DNA from 2 places in the Variovorax sucrosi genome. Region 1 is predicted to be linked to the other one. Evidence: riboswitches for the same ligand, from Rfam matches in the RefSeq annotation. Region 1 holds a riboswitch; the other holds the start of a gene.
What was found. A riboswitch is a leader RNA that binds a small molecule or an ion and turns the genes downstream of it on or off. The one in region 1 is predicted to bind S-adenosylhomocysteine.
Positions count from the first base shown of each region.

Region 2: another riboswitch for S-adenosylhomocysteine. It lies ahead of metH (methionine synthase); the one in region 1 lies ahead of ahcY (adenosylhomocysteinase).

Region 1 is NZ_JBPJZU010000003.1:79,345-86,553, reverse strand. Features, by position in the region: gene metF (methylenetetrahydrofolate reductase [NAD(P)H]) at 1-93, opposite strand, end outside; gene ACSFBE_RS06335 (TlyA family RNA methyltransferase) at 71-871, opposite strand; gene ahcY (adenosylhomocysteinase) at 946-2,385, opposite strand; S-adenosyl-L-homocysteine riboswitch at 2,461-2,529, opposite strand; gene ACSFBE_RS06325 (serine protease) at 2,751-4,700, shown strand; gene ACSFBE_RS06320 (peptide chain release factor 3) at 4,845-6,473, shown strand; gene ACSFBE_RS06315 (HAD-IIB family hydrolase) at 6,732-7,209, shown strand, end outside.
Region 2 is NZ_JBPJZU010000010.1:28,316-35,524, forward strand. Features, by position in the region: gene metH (methionine synthase) at 1-2,462, opposite strand, end outside; S-adenosyl-L-homocysteine riboswitch at 2,527-2,594, opposite strand; gene dinG (ATP-dependent DNA helicase DinG) at 2,934-5,156, opposite strand; gene ACSFBE_RS19315 (PACE efflux transporter) at 5,203-5,640, opposite strand; gene ACSFBE_RS19320 (LysR family transcriptional regulator) at 5,738-6,640, shown strand; gene ACSFBE_RS19325 (SH3 domain-containing protein) at 6,661-7,209, opposite strand, start outside.

The sequences.
Region 1 (7,209 bases):
CATGGCATAGAGCTGCTGGCGCACCCCGCGCAGCTTGACCGCGCCTTCGGGCGTCTTCGTCGGGAAGAACTCAAAGCTCAGGGGTAGTCGCATGAGCGGCTCCTGCGTGGCCGTCGGCGTGAACGGCATGGATGAAGAACTCTCGGTTGCCGTCGCCGCCCTCGATCGGGCTGTCGAGCCAACGCACCACGCGCAGGCCCAACGCGGCGCAGGCGTCGCGCAGCCGCTGCTCGACGATCGGGTACATCGCGTCGTCGCGCACGATGCCGCCCTTGCCCACCTGCCCCGGTTGCAGCTCGAACTGCGGCTTGACCAGCATCAGCAGGTCGCCGCCGGCCGCAAGAAACGGCACCACGGCCGGCAGCACCAGCGTGAGCGAGATGAAAGACAGGTCGCCGACGATCAGATCGAAGGCGGTGTTCTCGTCCTCGGGAAAATCGTCGGCCGTCAGCGCACGCGCGTTGATCTTCTCGATCGCGGTCACCCGCTCGTCGGCCCGGATGCGGTCGTGCAGTTGGCCGTGGCCCACGTCGATGCCGACCACATGCACGGCGCCGTGCTGCAGCAGGCAATCGGTGAAGCCACCGGTCGACTGGCCGATGTCGAGGCAGCGGCGGCCCGACGGGTCGATGCCCGTCGCAGCCAGTGCGCCGTCGAGCTTCAGTCCGCCGCGCGACACGTAACGCGACTCGGCCGCATCGACCAGTTCGAGCTCGGCCGATTCGGGGATGTCGTCCCGGTTCTTGCCGACGCTGCGCCAGTCGGCGCCACTGCCGGCATCGCGCCAGCGCAGTCCGCCCGCGATGAGGCGGACGGCTTGGGAGCGCGAGGCTGCCAGGCCGCGTTCCACCAACAATTGATCAGCACGCATGAGCGAAGCGCCGGGCCGCCCCAAGCGCGCTCGCACCGCAATGCGAAGCATGGAGGTCTTTCACGTCCGCGCAATCAGTAGCGGTACGTGTCCGCCTTGTACGGACCCGCTTTGTCGACACCGATGTAGGCAGCTTGCGCGTCCGTCAGTTCGGTCAGCATCGCGCCGACCTTCTTCAGGTGCAGGCGGGCGACCTTCTCGTCCAGGTGCTTGGGCAGCACGTAGACCTTGCCGGCTTCGTACGCGTCGGGCTTGGTGAAGAGTTCGATCTGGGCAATGGTCTGGTTGGCGAACGACGACGACATCACGAAGCTCGGGTGGCCGGTGCCGCAGCCCAGGTTCACGAGGCGGCCCTTGGCCAGCAGGATGATCTTCTTGCCGTCGGGGAAGGTGATGTGGTCGACCTGCGGCTTGATCTCTTCCCACTCGTACTTTTCGATCGAAGCAACGTCGATCTCGTTGTCGAAGTGGCCGATGTTGCAGACGATCGCCTGGTCCTTCATCGCGGCCATGATGTCGTGCGTGATCACGTCCTTGTTGCCGGTGGTCGTCACGAAGATGTCGGCCTTGTCGGCGGCGTACTCCATGGTCACGACCTTGTAGCCTTCCATCGCGGCCTGCAGGGCGTTGATCGGGTCGATTTCAGTCACCCACACCTGAGCGCTCAGCGCGCGCAGCGCCTGTGCCGAGCCCTTGCCCACGTCGCCGTAGCCGGCCACGCAGGCGACCTTGCCGGCGATCATCACGTCGGTTGCGCGCTTGATCCCGTCGACCAGCGATTCGCGGCAGCCGTAGAGGTTGTCGAACTTGCTCTTGGTGACCGAGTCGTTCACGTTGATGGCGCGGAACAGCAGCGTGCCCTTGGCCGACATCTCGTTCAGGCGGTGCACGCCGGTGGTGGTTTCCTCGGTCACGCCAATGATCTCGGCCGATTTGCGGGTGTACCAGGTGCCGTCCACGGCCAGCTTGGCCTTGATCGCGGCGTAGAGGATGCGTTCTTCCTCACTGGTCGGGTTGGCGAGCACCGATTGATCCTTCTCGGCGCGCTGGCCCAGGTGCATCAGCAACGTGGCATCGCCGCCGTCGTCCAGGATCATGTTCGGGCCTTCGCCCTTCGAGCCCTTGGGGCCGAAATCGAAGATGGCGTGGGTGTAGTCCCAGTAGTCGGTCAGTGACTCGCCCTTGATCGCGAACACCGGCGTGCCGGCGGCAGCGATGGCGGCAGCGGCGTGATCCTGCGTCGAGAAGATGTTGCACGAAGCCCAGCGGACTTCGGCGCCGAGGGCCTGCAGCGTCTCGATGAGCACCGCCGTCTGGATCGTCATGTGCAGCGAACCCGTGATGCGCGCGCCCTTGAGCGCCTGGCCCTTGGCGAATTCCTGGCGGATGGCCATGAGGCCAGGCATTTCGGTTTCGGCGATGCGAATTTCCTTGCGGCCCCAGGCAGCAAGGGACAGGTCCGCAATGGCTTGGTCGGCATTGGCGACGGGGGTGGGCTTGAGAACAGCGTTCATGAGAACTCCAAAGCTGGTTTGACGACTGCCGCTGCACTCGGGAGGTTCGACCGGAAATGGACTCACCGCGAGAACAGCGGATGAGCGTGGTTGCGATGGGGTCCGAGCCTCACGCCTGATGGCGCTGCAACGCTCCTCGGAAGAAGGATTTTAACCGCCTCGCACGGCGCCGCTTCAAAGCCGTCGAAATCTCGGTCAGGCGACGCCCATCGATCGAGTGTCGGTCAGCCGCGACGGTTGTGCTGCCGAACTGTGACAAATTGCACGACCGGAGACGCCGTTCGAAATCGTTCTGCCACCGCGCCACGCGGCTTCGGGAGGCCACTGGAAAATCTTCGGTCTAAGCATTTCAAATTGGCGGAAGCATGCAGCGCAAGTTCAGGATGGGTTGGGGGATGGCGATGGCACTGTCGGTGCTCATCGCAGGGTGCGGAGCCGGCGGCGGCGACAGCACGCCGTCCGGTGCAACCGGCACGTCTACGCAGGCGGCAACTTCAAGCACAACGGCCCTCACCGAGCCGGCCCTGATTGCGTCCAAGGTGCAGACCGCCGAAGGCGCCGCAGGCGACGTCGACCCGTTCAAGGACCGGCCGACCGCAGGCCGCCCCGTGCCGCGTCAAGTGCTGCTCCCGGCGCTGCCGACCGACAGTGCTGATCTGTTGAAGTCAGCCCCGGCGATCTTCGGCATCGCCCGACGGATCGGCGTCGCCCGTCCGGTGGCGGACACGTCCACCACGGGCGCGACAACTGCTGCGATGGGCTGGTCGCCGGCCGAGGACGGTGGCAAGTCGACCGCCCTGCGCTTCTCGTCGCCCGGCGCCAAGGGCGTCCGCCTGGGACTGCGCGTGGAAAGCCTGCCGCCGGGGACCATGGTCCGCTTCTATGGCGACGCCGACACCAAGATGTACGAGATCTCTGCGCACGAGATTCTCACCGTGATCCAGCGCAATCTCGATGCCGGCGACACCAGCGACAACGCACGCATCTACTGGTCGCCCAATCTGGGCGGTGAAGCGCTCACGATCGAAATTCAGGTGCCTGCGAACGCAGCGACAGCGGAGGTCCGCGTGGCCGTTCCACTGCTGTCCCATGTCAGCGTCGATATTCGCAAGTCCGGCACTCTGGAGAAGGTCGGCGAGGCTGGCAGCTGCAATCTGGATGTCAGTTGCACGACACAGTACGACGGCGTGAGCAAGTCAGCCGCCCTGATGGACTTCATGAAGGACGGCGCCAACTACGTGTGCACCGGAACGCTGCTCAACGACCGCATGTCGACCGGCACCCCGTACTTCCTGAGTGCCAACCACTGCATTTCCAATCAGACGGTGGCATCGACGCTCTTCACGCTCTGGTTCTACCGCTCCGCCAGCTGCAACAGCACGCAGGTCAACCCCGCGGCGGTCGCGATGACTTCCGGCGCGACGCTGCTCTACGCGGCGGCCGCGACCGATACCTCGTTCATGCGCCTGAACTCGCAACCGCCGGCCGGCGCCGTGTTTGCCGGCTCGAGTCCCTTCGGGCTCGGTCTGTACGACCAGGTGTACGGGGTACATCATCCGCATGGCGACTTGCAGAAGTACAGCGTCGGCACCTACCTTGGGACCGCCAACTGCAGCACGACCAGCTGCATCTCGTCGAACCAGAGCAACGCAGGCTTTCACTCGGTCACTTGGTCGCAAGGCGTGACTGAAAGCGGCAGCAGCGGCTCCGGACTGTTCCAGCGCCTCAACGGCAACGACTATCTGGTGGGCCAACTGCTCGGCGGCTCCTCCGCCTGCAGCAACCCGATTGGCCCGGACGTCTACGGGCGCTTCGACCTGGCGTTCAACGCCTCGCTGCAACAATGGCTGAACATTCCGTCGACGACACAGCGCACGGCGGTCTATCGGTTCTACAACAAGGCCACGGATACGCATTTCTACACATCGAGCGTGCAGGAACGCGATCTGGTCATCACCAAGATGCGCAACTACAACTACGAAGGTCCGGCCTTCTTCGCGTTTGGCGCCCAGGCCGCTGGCACGAGCCCGGTACATCGGTTCTTCAACACCCGCAACGGAACGCATTTCTATACGATCAACGATCAGGAACGCGCGCAGGTGCAGGCCAGCCTTCCCTGGTACCAGTACGAGGGCGTGACCTGGTACGCGAACACCTCGCCGACTGCGGCCGCAACACCGATGTTCCGGTTCTACCGTCCGCAAGCGCAGACGCACTTCTACACAATCAACGCAAGCGAACGGGACATCGTGCAGCAAACGCTGTCGCAGTACCAGTACGAAGGCGTCGCCTACTTCGGCTGGACTGGCCCCTGAGGTGTCGGCGGCGGCTTCCCGCCGCCGACGCAAGACCGACGCCCACCCGGACCGGGTGCGCTCGCTAAAATCATCGGCTTTGCGTAGCCGCCGCGCCGTGAGCGCCACGCGCTCACTGTTCTTCGCGCGCCCCGCGTTCACGCCATGACCTTCGAATCCGAAACCCGCCGCCGTCGCACCTTCGCGATCATTTCCCACCCCGATGCCGGCAAGACCACGCTGACCGAGAAGCTGCTGCTGTTCTCGGGCGCGATCCAGATCGCAGGCTCGGTCAAGGCGCGCAAGGCGACGCGGCATGCCACGTCGGACTGGATGGAGATCGAAAAGCAGCGCGGCATCTCGGTGGCCTCGTCGGTCATGCAGATGCTGTACCGCGACCACGTGATCAACCTGCTCGACACGCCCGGCCACAAGGACTTCTCGGAAGACACCTACCGCGTGCTGACGGCGGTGGACTCTGCGCTGATGGTGATCGACGCGGCCAACGGCGTCGAAGCGCAGACGCGGCGGCTGATCGAGGTCTGCCGCCAGCGCGACACGCCCATCATCACCTTCGTCAACAAGATGGACCGCGAAGTGCGCGAGCCGCTCGACATCCTCGACGAGGTGGAGCGCGAGCTCGGCATGCCCTGCGTGCCGATGACCTGGCCGGTCGGTCAGGGCAAGAGCTTCCGCGGGATCATGAACCTGCGCACGCAGGCGATGACGGTGTTCGAGTCGGGCAAGGAACGCCTGTCGGACGACTTCGAAACCATCCCGCTGAGCGATCGCGACACGCTGACGAAGCGTTTCGGCGCCGACTTCGAATCGGCCATGGACAGCATGGAACTGGCCACCGGTGCCTCGCCGAGCTGGGACCGTGCAGCCTTCCTCGCCGGCAAGCAGACGCCCGTGTTCTTCGGCTCCGGCGTGAACAACTTCGGCGTGATGGAAGTGCTCGATGCGCTGGTCGACCTCGCGCCGCAGCCACAGTCGCGCATCAGCACGACCCTGGTCAACCGTCAGCCGGTGGTGAAGGAGATCCTGCCCGAGGACAAGGACTTCGCCGGCGTGGTCTTCAAGGTGCAGGCCAACATGGACGCCAACCACCGCGACCGCATCGCCTTCGTCCGCATGGCGTCGGGCAAGTACACGCCGGGCATGAAGCTCAAGGTGCAGCGCACCTCGAAGGAACTGCGCCCCACCAGCGTCGTGACCTTCATGAGCCAGCGCCGCGAGGCGGTCGAAGAGGCCTATGCGGGCGACATCGTCGGCTTCACCACGCACGGCGGCGTGCAGCTCGGCGACACCATCACCGACGGCGCGAACCTGATGTTCACCGGCCTGCCCTTCTTCGCACCCGAACTCTTCATGACGGTGATCCTGAAGAACCCGCTGCGCACCAAGCAACTGCAGCAGGGCCTGGCGCAGCTGGGCGAAGAAGGCGCGATCCAGGTCTTCCGTCCCGAAATCGGCGGCCCGATGCTGCTGGGCGCCGTCGGGCAACTGCAGTTCGAGGTCGTGCAGCACCGCCTGAAGGCCGAGTACGACGCCGACGTGCGGCTCGAAGGCTGCCAGTACACCGGCGCGCGATGGATCACGGCCGACACGCCGGCCGAGCTGCGCGACTTCGTCAACGCCTACCCGGCGCGCATGGCGCTCGACGCTGCGAACACGCTGGCCTACCTCTGTACCTCGCCGTACGACGTGCGCCTGGCGCAGGAGCGCTTTCCGAAGATCCATTTCCATCCGCTGCGGGAGCACGCGGGGCTGGCGCTGCAGACGGCGGGGTGATGTGACCCCCACGCTCGGCACTGCCGTGTCCTCGCTGCCCCCCCGAGGGGGCGCAGCCCGCCTTGGGGCGGCCCGGCGGCGGGCTGATGTGACCCCCACGCTCGGCACTGCCGTGTCCTCGCTGCCCCCCGAGGGGACGCAGCCCGCCTTGGGGCGGCCCGGCGGCGGGCTGATGTGACCCCCACGCTCGGCACTGCCGTGTCCTCGCTGCCCCCCGAGGGGGCGCAGCCCGCCTTGGGGCGGCCCGGCGGCGGGCTGATGCTGCCGCTTGCACAGTGGCCGGCCGCGGCCCGCGGCGGATTGCTCGGCGTCTTCACCGACATCGACGACACGCTGACCACCGATGGCGCGATCACGCCCGATGCGCTGCAGGCGCTGGCCGACCTGAAAGCCGCCAGCCTGCACGTCGTCGCCATCACCGGGCGCCCGGTCGGCTGGAGCGAGCCCTTCGCGACCGCCTGGCCGATCGATTCGATCGTGGCAGAAAACGGCGCGGTCGCACTGGTGCGGCGCGGAGACGGCACGCTCGCCAAGCGCTACCAGCAGGACGCCGCTGTGCGCGCCGCCAACTTTGCCCGCATGCAGCAGGCGCTGGCGCGCATCGAGCGCGAGATGCCCGGCGCGGTGCGCGCCACCGACTCGCCCGGCCGCGAATGCGACATAGCCATCGACCACAGCGAGTTCGCGCACCTGAGCGAGGCGCAGATCACCGAAGTCGTAGCGCGCATGCGCAGCG
Region 2 (7,209 bases), on a different contig from region 1:
CCGGGCGCGGGGCGGATGCCGTGGTACTTCTCGGCAATCATGTCTTCGTTGCTCAAGGCTTCGTCCGCGGCGTAGCCCCACAGGTCGGTGCGCACGCGGTGGTGCAGCGATTCGGCGAAGGCCTCGGCCAGCCGGTCGGCCAGCGCCTTGAACATGATGGCCGAGTAGTCGTCGAGGTCGTCGATGAAGAACTTCTCACGCTTCTCGACGCCCAGGCCGGCGGTGACCGCGAACATGCCGACATAGTCCTTCACGCCGCTGTCCTTGGGCGCGACGAAGTCGGCCAGGCAGCGGCTCGGTCGCATCACGCCGTCGATCGCCTGCTTTTCGGTCTGCTGGCGCATGCCGTACCAAGTCATCGCGACTTCGCTGCGCGTCTCGTCGGTGTAGAGCTCGATGTCGTCGTCGTTCACCGTGTTGGCCGGCCAGAAGCCGACGATGCCGCTCGCGCTGAGCCAGCGGCCTTCGATCAGGCGCTGCAGCATGCGTTTCGCGTCAGCGTAGACGCGTACCGCTTCGGTACCCACGACCTCGTCCTTCAGGATCGAGGGGAACGGCCCGGCCAAGTCCCAGGTCTGGAAGAACGGCCCCCAGTCGATGTACCTGGCCAACTCGGTCAGGTCGAAGTTCTTGAACACGCGGCGGCCGATGAACTTCGGTACCGGCGGCGTGTAGCTCGTCCAGTCGATCGGCGTCTTGTTGGCCCGCGCCTTGGCCAGCGGCCACAGCGGCACCTGCTTCTTGTTGGCGTGCTGCAGCCGCACCTTGTCGTAGTCGGCGTTGAGTTCGTCGATGTACTTCGTCGCCTGGTCGGAGAGCAGCGACTGCGCCACGCTCACGCTGCGCGACGCATCGGGCACGTAGACGACGGGGCCTTCGTAATGCGGCGCGATCTTCACGGCCGTGTGCACGCGGCTGGTGGTGGCGCCGCCGATCATCAGCGGGATCTTCTTGATGCGGAAATGGTCGTCGCGCTGCATCTCGCCCGCCACGTACTGCATCTCTTCCAGGCTCGGCGTGATGAGGCCGGAGAGGCCCACAATGTCCGCGCCCTCGACCTTGGCGCGCGCGAGGATCTCGTGGCACGGGACCATCACGCCCATGTTCACCACTTCGAAGTTGTTGCACTGGAGCACGACGGTGACGATGTTCTTGCCGATGTCGTGCACGTCGCCCTTCACCGTGGCGATGATGATCTTGCCCTTGGTGCGCACGTCGCGGCCCGCCGCCTCGTCGCGCAGCTTCTCTTCCTCGATGTAGGGCAGCAGGTGCGCCACCGCCTGCTTCATCACGCGGGCCGACTTCACCACCTGCGGCAGGAACATCTTGCCGGCACCGAACAGGTCGCCGACCACGTTCATGCCGTCCATCAGCGGGCCTTCGATGACGTGCAGCGGCCGGCCGCCCTTGGCGAGGATGCCCTGGTAAGCCTCTTCGGTGTCCTCGACGATGAACTCGGTGATGCCGTGCACCAGCGCGTGGCTGAGCCGGTCGCCCACGCTCACCGGCGCATCGGCCGTGCCGCGCCAGTCGTTGCGCTTGCTCTCGTCCTTGGCGCCGCTCTTGGCGGTCTCGGCGACTTCGACCAGGCGCTCACCCGCATCGGGGCGGCGGTTGAGCACCACGTCTTCGACGCGCTCGCGCAGCACCGGCTCGAGGTCGTCGTACACACCGACCATGCCGGCGTTGACGATGCCCATGTCCATGCCGGCCTTGATCGCGTGGTACAGGAACACGGTGTGGATGGCTTCACGCACCGGGTCGTTGCCGCGGAAGCTGAAGCTCACGTTCGACACGCCGCCCGACACCTTGGCGCCGGGCAGGTTCTGCTTGATCCAGCGCGTCGCCTCGATGAAGTCGACCGCGTAGTTGTTGTGCTCCTCGATGCCGGTGGCCACCGCGAAGATGTTCGGGTCGAAGATGATGTCCTCGGCCGGAAAGCCGATCTCGTCGACCAGGATGCGGTAGGCGCGCTGGCAGATCTCGACCTTGCGCTCGTAGGTGTCGGCCTGGCCCTTCTCGTCGAAGGCCATGACCACCGCGGCGGCACCGTAGCGGCGCAAGAGCTTGGCATGGTGGCGGAATTGGTCTTCGCCTTCCTTCATGCTGATCGAGTTGACGATGCCCTTGCCCTGAATGCAGCGGAGACCTGCCTCGATGACGTCCCACTTCGAGCTGTCGACCATGATCGGCACGCGCGCGATGTCGGGCTCCGACGCGATCAGGTTCAGGAAGCGCACCATCGCCGCCTTGCTGTCGAGCATGGCCTCGTCCATGTTGATGTCGATCACCTGCGCGCCGTTCTCGACCTGCTGGCGCGCGACGGCCAGCGCTTCCTCGAACTGGCCGTTCAGGATCATCCGCGCGAAGGCCTTGGAGCCGGTGACGTTGGTGCGCTCGCCGATGTTGACGAACAGCGTGCCGTCGCCGATGCGCACGGGCTCGAGGCCCGACAGCTTCATCGGGGGAACGGACGTGACGGCTGGGGAAGACGGTTCGGACATGGGCTCACCTGGATTCGCGATGGTCAGGTGAGCGTCGTTGCGGGGAAGGACCCGAGCCTGGCGGGGGTGCCGCTGCAACGCTCCTCGGGGTCGTCGATTTTAGTAGGCTTTGTTTGGAGTGAGGGTTTCGGTGTGGCGTGGGGCGTCGGCGCGCGGTGCATCCTTCTCCGGCGAGCGCAATCGTCGCGCGCCCCCAAGCCCGGCAGGCAGTGCGGGCCGGGCGATCCCCTGTGCGCCGCCGAGGAGCGCAGCGCCATCGGCTGCGCGCGCAGCGCGCTTCAACATCTGACTCGTCGCAGCTGTTTGAGCGAAGAGAACGAAGTGAGCGCAGCGAGTTCTGCGACGCAGCCGATGGCGCGAGCACCGCAGGGAAGCCGCGAAGCGGCCGGCGCACCGGGCTCGCCCGGCCCGCACCGCCTGCCGGGCGCTCTACGCAGTGACCCCATCCCCCACCCGCACCGTAGAAAAAGAAAACGGCGGCAATCCCTTCAACAACCGCTGCCCATACGAAGTCCGCACCAGCCGCCGGTCGTAGCAGTACACAGAGGCCCGGTCCTCCTCGCTGCGAATCGCCCGCCCCACCCACTGCGCCAGCCGAATGGCCGTTGCCGGCACCACCAGCTCGGTGAACGGATCGCGCCCCACCGTTCGCAGCCACTCGGCCCGCGCCTCGCCGACCGGATCGTCCGGCGGCGCGAAGGGCAGCTTGGCGATGAAGACCGATTCGCAGAGCTTGCCCGGCAGGTCGAGCCCTTCGCCGAAGGACTGCATGCCGAAGACGATCGACGGCAACCCCTCGGCCACGCGATGGCGGTGCGTGGCGAGCAGTTGCTGGCGCGGCATGGCGGTCTGCAGCAGCACGCGCGGCTTGAGCGTGGCGGGCAGCGCCTCGACGGCCTGGCGCAGTTGATCGCGCGAGGTGAACAACACCAGCGCGCCGTGCCGCACCTCGGCCAGGTCGCGCACCAGCGATTGCACCATCTCGGCGACGTAGCCGGCCGCATCGCGCGGGTCGGCCCGGGTCTCGACGGCGATCAGCCGGCCCTGGGCGGCGTAGTCGAAGGGGCTGGGCACTTCCAGCGTCGTCGCGGCATCGTCGCCATGCAGGCCCGACTCGCGCAGGAAGAAATCGAAGTGGCCGCAGCTGGTGAGCGTGGCGGATGTCAGCACCGCGCCGCGCACCTTGTTCCACAGGTGGTGGCGCAGCGTCGCGCCGGGCAGCAGCGGGCTGGCGTGCGCCTGCAGCGTGGCCTGGTCGCCGTCGACCTGCAGCGTGAACCACTTGGCGGCCGGCACCGCGTCGGGCGCGGCGTCGCGCAGCAGCAGCTGGGCGGTGTCGAGCGTCTGCTCCAGCCGCGGGGCGAGCGCGCCGAGCTGGGCGTACATGGTCGACAGCTTGCGGGCCATCGCGGGCTGCTCGCGCATCTCGGTGCGCAGGGCGCTGGCGATCACGCGCAGGGCGTCGAGGAAGCCCGACGCGTGGTGCGCCACCCGGCCCAGCGGACCCTGCAGCGCTTCGGGCAATGCGCCCAGCGGCAGGCGCGCACGCGCGGGGCCGCGGCCGGGCAGGCCCGCCGGGCCGGCAAGGTCGGACTTCAGGCCGTCGCCGTACAGATCCATCACCAGGCGCTCGGTCTCCTGCAGCGCCTGGCGCATCTGCGCGGCGTGCATCGGCACGTCGGCCACCTCGGTGACCTCGAAGCGCACGCCCACCCGCACCGCGCGCTGCGCCAGGCGTTCGACCCAGCCGTGGCGGCCCAGGTCCATGCGGCAGCCGAACTGCGCGAGCGCGGTGGCCGGCAGGTGGTGCGCTTCGTCGAGCACCAGCAGGCAGTTGTCCAGCTCGGGCAACTGGCGGTTGCCGATGGAGGCCAGCAGCAGGTCGTGGTTGACCACGACCACCTGCGCGCCGACCAGCGTCTTGCGGCGCTCGTAGTAGACGCACTGGTTGAACGATGGGCAATGCTTGCCGGTACAGGACGCGGCGTCGGCCGCCATCGGTAGCCAGGCGTCGGCGGCCGGCGGGGTGTCGAGGGTGTCCCGGTCGCCGTCCCACGCGCCGCTCGACAGCGTCTGCGCGACGCCCGTGTAGAACCGGAGGCGAGCCTCCACTTCGTGCGCAGGCCGCGCGGGACGGGCCTGTGTGACCGCGTCGTCGTCGGCGAACAGGTCGTCCTCGCCCTCTTCCTCGTCGCCGTCGGGCTCGGCCATCATCCCGGTCAGGCGTTCCAGCTTCAACTGGCAGACGTAGCGCCCGCGGCCCTTGGCCAGGGCGAAGCGGAAGGGTTGCGGCATCAGCTTGGCGAGCGCCGGCAGGTCCTTGTGGACCAGTTGCTCCTGCAGCGCCACGGTGGCGGTGGAGATCACGACGCGGGTGTTGCGCGCCAGCGCCAGCGCGATGGCCGGCGCGCAGTAGGCGAGCGATTTGCCGACGCCGGTGCCGGCCTGGATCACCGCGATGGCGCGCACCGGCGGGTCGGCCGGACCGTCGCCCTCATCGCTGTCGGTCTTGCCGAGGGTGGCGGCCGCCAGTGTGCCGGCCACCTGCTCGGCCATGCGCCGCTGACCGTCGCGGCTGCGGAAACCGGCGCTGGCCTGGACCACCCCGTCGAACGCCTGCAGGGCGGACGCGGCCCATTCCAAAGAAGACATGCGCCGAGTGTTGCACGGCCGCCCGCCGGGCCGCGTGTCGGGCGCGTCAGGCGGGCTGGGCGGCGCCTGTCGCGGAGGCCGGCAGGCCGAAGATGGCGTCGAAGGCCCAGTTGAAGACGAAGGTGTAGACGAGGAAGAACACCACGAGGCCCAGATCCATCACCAGCGCGTCCCACAGGCTCACACCCAGCCACCAGGCGAAGGTCGGCACCAGGAACGCGACCAGGCCGCCCTCGAAGCCGATGGCGTGTGCGACACGGCGCCACACACTGCGCCCGCGCACCGCCTGGCGCGACTCCCAACGCTCGAAAAGCCAGTTGAAGCTCAAATTCCACAGCACGGCGATCACGGACGCGATCATGGCCAGCACGCCCGAATGCCCCAGCCCCTGGCCCGACATCAACGCCAGCCCCGCGCTCGCCGCGACGATGGCAATACCTTCGTAAAGCGTGATGTAGACGACACGGCGCTTGAGCCCTTGCATGGAAATCCCGGAAAACAGTGAACACGCGGTGGACTTTATGTGTCATGAGCTGATATAAAAAGTCATCTTCTTTCAACCAAGCTGATAGATCGGGCGCATGGCCTTCTCCACCGACAACCTGCAGGTCTTTCTCGCCGTGCTCGACCACGGCTCGTTCTCGGCGGCGGCGCGCTCGCTGGGGCGTGTGCCATCGGCCGTGAGCATGGCGATCGCCGGGCTGGAGGCCGAACTCGACCTCCCGTTGTTCGACCGCAGCGGCCGTGAGCCCAAGCCCACCGCCGCCGCGCGCTCGCTCGAACCCCAGGCGCGCCTGCTGGCGGCGCAGTTCAAGCAGCTCGAAGTGCAGGCGCTGGCCCTCACCCAAGGACTGGAGAACCGGTTGACGCTGGCCATCGCCCCCGAGCTGCTGGCGGCACCCTGGAGCGGCGCCCTCGCGGCACTGGCGGCCGAGTACCCCCTGCTCGAAGTGGAGGTGCTCGCCGCGCCGCAGGCCGACGCGCTGGCGCTGCTGCACGCCGGGCGCGCGCAACTTGCGCTGGTGTTCGAGCGGCCCAGCCTCGACGGCCGCGAGGGATTTCAGGAAGTGGCGAGCGACACCATGGTCGCCGTGATGGCGCCGGCGCACCCGGTGCTGGCCGCCGCCGGCGGGCGCCTGCGCGAGGAGCATCTGCACAACACGCGGCAGATCGTGGTGGCCGGGCGCGATCTGGCGACCAGCGACCCGCGCTTCGTCTTCGGCCGGCATGTCTGGCGCACCGACAACGCGCTCGCCGCACTGAGCCTGATCACCGCCGGCCTCGGCTGGGGCTGGCTGCCGCGCGCCTTCGCCAAGCCGCACGTGGCGGCGGGGGCGTTGCTGGAGATTCCGTTCGAGAACCTCAGCAACGGGCTCGACCTGTGGGTCGACGTGGTGTGGTCGCGCGAGCGTCCGCTCGGGCTGGGCGCACAGCGTTTCGTGGCGCTGATCGCGCGGGACAAATCGGCCGCGATCGCGGCCTGAATCCGTCCTGAAGCCTGCCGCTATTCCTTCTGGCGCCCGTCCCGCGTGAAGCCGTCGCGGCCGTTCTCGCGCTGGCCGCGCTCGACCTGACGCCCCAGGTCCTGGCGCTGCTGCTGAAAGTCGGGGCGGCCCTGCGGATGAGGACGGTAGCCGGGCTGTGGCTGCTGCTCCTGCTGCCGCTGCTGCCGTTCCTGCTGCGCCTGTTGCTGTTGCTGCTGCCGTTGCTGCTGCGCCTGTTGCTGCTGCTGTTGCCGTTCCTGCTGTTGCCGCTGCTGCTCCTGCTGGTGGCGCTGCTGCTCGACCCGCTGTTGCTGTTGCTGTTGCTGTTGCTGTTGCTGTTGCTGACGCCCGCGTTCTTCGTCGCGCCGCCAGTCCCGACGGTCGCGGTCATCGCGGCGGTCGCGGTCATCGCGACGGTCACGGTCCGGGCGGTAGTCGTTGCCCCCGGCCGGCCGGTACGGATTCGGCCGCCACTCGGCACGCGGCGGCGGCGGACGCTGCCAGTTGTCGCGGGGCGGCGGCGGCCGGTTGCCCCAGTAGCGGCGGTCGTCGTAGAACGAGCGGTCGCG